2 regions of the Klebsiella sp. RIT-PI-d genome follow, and region 1 is predicted to be linked to the other one. Evidence: predicted binding sites of a transcription regulator. Region 1 holds the regulator's gene; the other holds the start of a gene.
What was found. Region 1 encodes Fur, which represses iron uptake genes when iron is present. Its sites were predicted from a motif close to ATAATAATGAGAACNACTATCAA; they were not measured.
Positions count from the first base shown of each region.

Region 1 (2,207 bases):
ATTACTAAGTATCAAGAGGTTATTTTACTCATGGCAATCACAGGCATCTTTTTCGGCAGCGATACCGGCAATACCGAAAACATCGCAAAGATGATTCAAAAGCAGTTAGGTAAGGATGTCGCCGATGTCCATGACATTGCTAAGAGCAGCAAAGAAGATCTCGCAGGCTACGATATTCTGCTGCTGGGCATTCCAACCTGGTACTACGGTGAAGCACAATGTGACTGGGATGACTTTTTCCCGACGCTGGAAGAGGTAGACTTCAACGGTAAGCTGGTTGCCCTTTTTGGCTGTGGCGATCAGGAAGACTACGCAGAATACTTCTGCGACGCGCTGGGCACTATTCGTGACATCATAGAGCCGCGCGGCGCAACGATTGTCGGCCACTGGCCAACCGCGGGTTATCACTTTGAAGCGTCAAAAGGCCTCGCTGATGACGATCATTTCGTCGGTCTTGCCATTGACGAAGACCGCCAGCCCGAGCTAACCGCCGAACGCGTTGAGCAGTGGGTCAAGCAGATCTCTGAAGAGCTGCACCTCGATGCTATTATCAATGCCTGATGTCAGTAAAGCGCAGCCGCAAGGCTGCGCTTTATCGATAGCTTTGAGCAATCAAAATAATTGCTACAATTTTTTAACTTTTCAGTACTTATCTGTACAATAGCCACTGATTTAACGAGGACGGTTTCCGCTTTGCGAACAACGCCTCGTTTTAATTGCTAAATTTGTCTGATACTTACGGTTTTCAATCAGGCATGGCAGTTCTATAATGAGAGTCATTATGACCGATGCACTCTCTGTAAATACTTCCCTGTGGGGAGTGAATCTTATAGCAACAGGACAGATTCCGCATGACTGACAACAATACCGCATTAAAGAAAGCAGGCCTGAAAGTCACGCTTCCCCGGTTAAAAATTCTGGAAGTGCTTCAGGGGCCTGACAATCACCATGTCAGCGCGGAAGACTTATACAAACGCCTTATCGACATGGGCGAAGAGATTGGCCTCGCTACCGTCTATCGCGTTCTGAACCAGTTTGACGATGCAGGCATTGTCACCCGTCATAATTTTGAGGGTGGTAAATCCGTTTTTGAACTGACTCAGCAGCATCATCACGATCACCTTATCTGCCTCGACTGCGGCAAAGTGATTGAGTTTAGCGATGATTCAATCGAGTTACGCCAGCGTGAGATTGCCGCTAAACACGGTATCCGTCTCACCAACCATAGTCTTTATCTCTATGGTCACTGTGCTGAAGGTGACTGCCGTGAAAACGAACATATTCACGAAGGCAACAACAAGTAATCGACCAGGACGCTAAGTCAGCCAGCCTCCCCGGCTGGCTTTTTTATTTTTTCAGGCAGTAAATTCAGAATTCATTAATATCAGTGATCATTTACGCGGCCTAGAATGATGTGTTACGGGCGTTGTGCACGACGTCTGATGATATTGACAATGGATTAAGTCATGCATAAAAACACCGCATATCAGTCTGCAATTACCCATATTCTTGCCATTTTCGACGACAGGAATAAGAATCGCCTTGCGCAATACCACGCCCTGACCTTTCAGGCCGATAAGATTTGTTTACTGTATGCTGGCGACTACTCGCTTGTGCGCCGACGGGATGGATTGCTGTTAACGCGCTCAAGGGCACCGGGCATTACGGGTATGATCATGCCCGGGACGCCAGAGCAGTATGTTATTCTGCATGCAGACAGTGACTGCGACTATCGACTGGTCAGCAATAAAGACTTTTTTAGCAGAATTGATGAGTTGAAAGCACATCAGGACATGTATACGCTTCTGCTGGCGCAGGTTACGCGACAGCAGGAGCGCGAGGAGTTGCTGTTGGGCGGCAGCAGCATGGTTTGCGTGCAGGGTGCTATCCTGCTGCTTAGTCGCCTTGAGCCGGATATGCTTGCCAGTATAAACGTCGCTAACTTTGTCATTAAAATGACAAACTTGTCGCGCAGTATTGTGATGAAGTCAGTGGCCTTTCTGCGTGAGGAAAACGCGATTGAAATGAGCAAGGGCAAACTGGTGAGGGTCAATTATCTTCCTGACATCCCGTAGAAATACCGGCGGCTTTGCGCCGCCGGGTGTAACCGTCTTAGTCTGCCTTAGAAAATCGTAAATGGCGCGATAACCATAAATTTCACGTCGCGCTCATCCTGGAAAATATTGCCATAACCGCCGCCATAGCTC
Region 1 covers NZ_LGIT01000009.1:411,443-413,649, reverse strand. The annotation lists gene fldA (flavodoxin FldA) at 31-561, shown strand; gene fur (ferric iron uptake transcriptional regulator) at 852-1,304, shown strand; gene AC791_RS08535 (helix-turn-helix domain-containing protein) at 1,467-2,075, shown strand; gene chiP (chitoporin ChiP) at 2,123-2,207, opposite strand, start outside.

Region 2 (2,207 bases), on a different contig from region 1:
GTTATGCTGACGGCTATAGTTCACTCCGGCCACCAGCTCATGCTGGCGTCCGAGCAGGGTGAACGGTCCGGTGGCGTAGGTATCAACCGAATCCAGCTTGCGCTTGCCTTTATCCTTACTGCCAAAGCCGCTGGTGCCTTCGCCCGTGATCATGTCTGGTGAACCCATCACATACAGCAGCTTGTCATTGAAATTCTCTTCCGCGTGCGTGCCGTTCAGCTTTAGCGCCCAGCCGTTATCAAAATTGTGGCTGGCATTAGCAAAGACTTTACGCGAGTCCAGGCTATAGCGCGTCCAGTCTGCGGCGGTATTGGTGCTGCGATCGTAATGTGTGCGAACGCCGTTGCTGTACCAGGTCGGCAGCCCGCCCCAGGTCGGATTGCCGGTATTGCTCTCCTGATAGTCATAGCCCAGCGACAGCGTGGTACGCTCGGTAATATCTGCATCCATCACGCCGTAGAGGAATTTTTTGGATTTATGGTAGCGGTCTAACCAGCCGTCCTGATCCTGATAACCTGCCACAATGCGCCCGCGTACCGATCCCATTTCATTCAGCGGACCGGAAACATCCGCCACGTAGCGCTGGGTGTTCCAGCTGCCGTAGCTGGCATTCACGTTGCCGGTAAATTCTTTGCTGTCCGCGCGTTTACGCACCATATTCACAGACGCTGCCGGGCTTCCCGCGCCGGTCATCAGGCCGGTTGCGCCGCGTACTACCTCAATGCGGTCATAAATGGCAGTATCGGAGGCTGCATCGCCATAGTTCCAGACATCGCTGACGGAAGTGGGGATGTCATCATAGGTATAATTGCTGATTTCAAAGCCGCGCGAGAAGTAGGATGAACGCTCGCTGTCAATGATTTGCGCCGAGACGCCGGTAGTATTGTCCAGCACCTCACCGACCGTTTGCAGATCCTGATCGGCCATTCGCTGTTGGGTAATGACGCTGAATGACTGCGGCACATCGCGCGGTGTCAGGGTCATTTTGGTGCCTGCGTGCGTAGTGGCCACGTTGTAATCGTGCGCAGTATCCCCCTCTGCGGCACTTTCAGTCCCGTTAACCACCATAACCTGTTCCGCCGCGTTAACCTCTTCGGCCCAGGCGAGGGAGGGAGTTACAACGGCGTGAATAGCCAGTGCCAGTACCGAAACGGCGATACCGGATGTGCCGGTTCCTTTGCTATCAAAAGACATACCTGATTCCTGTCAGAAAAGAGTGTCGCTTCTTTTATGTGGTTATAGCGCAACGGGTTTTGTCGCTATTTGGCCCGTGCGGGAAGAAGCTTTTTTGAGAATGGCAATGATAATTATTAGTGTTTACAAATACCAGCACATATTGACATAAAATTAACAATGCCTGGCTATCAAAAGCGGGGAGGGAGGTTTTATCCGTCGCCTGCTACCCTAAGGCTTTCGCTTTAAGGATCAATGATGGTGCTACGCAGAAGAATCACGCTGGTGGGATGCGTGTTGTTATCCCTGCTTTCGGGCTGTAAAAATCACCGGATAAATCGCACGGTGGTGTATGAAAATACGGTTTACCACTGGCGTATTGAGCATGTGGTGAACACGATTTATCCTGCCAGCACGCGCCAGTACTATGAGGTTTTCCTTAACGATCGACTGCTGATCCTGCCGGCAAATACCTTTAACGATGAAAATGATATTCAGATGTTTATTGCCGCAGGGGGTTTTGATATTGGTCACTGGCGCAATAAATCAATTGTGGTGAGCTTTGAAAATAATCAGCAGCGCGAGGGAAAGGAAATACGGCTAATACGGTCAGTGATGCTTGCACCAGAAAAGGAAAATGAGGTGCTGGTCACGGATATGTTTACCGGGCAGCAGGTTATTGTTCAGCGCAAGTAAGCGCAAATAAATACCTACTATATTTAGTGGGGGCTGTTCGACTGTTTATTGTCCTTTAAGATTATTCTGCATTTCTTCCTGGATTAAGAAGAGTAACAATATGTTACGTTCAGTCAGTCATTTTTATTGGCAGAGCAAGATAGCTACTTCTGCATAATTTATGACAACGCCTAAAGGAAAAAAAGTGAAAAAAATAGCTCTGGTCGTAATGCTCGCTGGCAGCATGGTAAGCGGCACTGTAATGGCAGATGATCATTCAGTATCAGTAGGTTATGCTCAAGGTAAAGTAGAAGGCTCTAAAAATATTCGTGGTGTAAACCTTCAATATCGTTATGAAT
Region 2 covers NZ_LGIT01000018.1:57,445-59,651, reverse strand. The annotation lists gene fhuE (ferric-rhodotorulic acid/ferric-coprogen receptor FhuE) at 1-1,194, opposite strand, end outside; gene AC791_RS19125 (hypothetical protein) at 1,429-1,869, shown strand; gene AC791_RS19120 (Ail/Lom family outer membrane beta-barrel protein) at 2,054-2,207, shown strand, end outside.
Region 2: fhuE (ferric-rhodotorulic acid/ferric-coprogen receptor FhuE) is a predicted target of Fur. The motif match lies at 1,289-1,311, and genes of this name have one in related genera.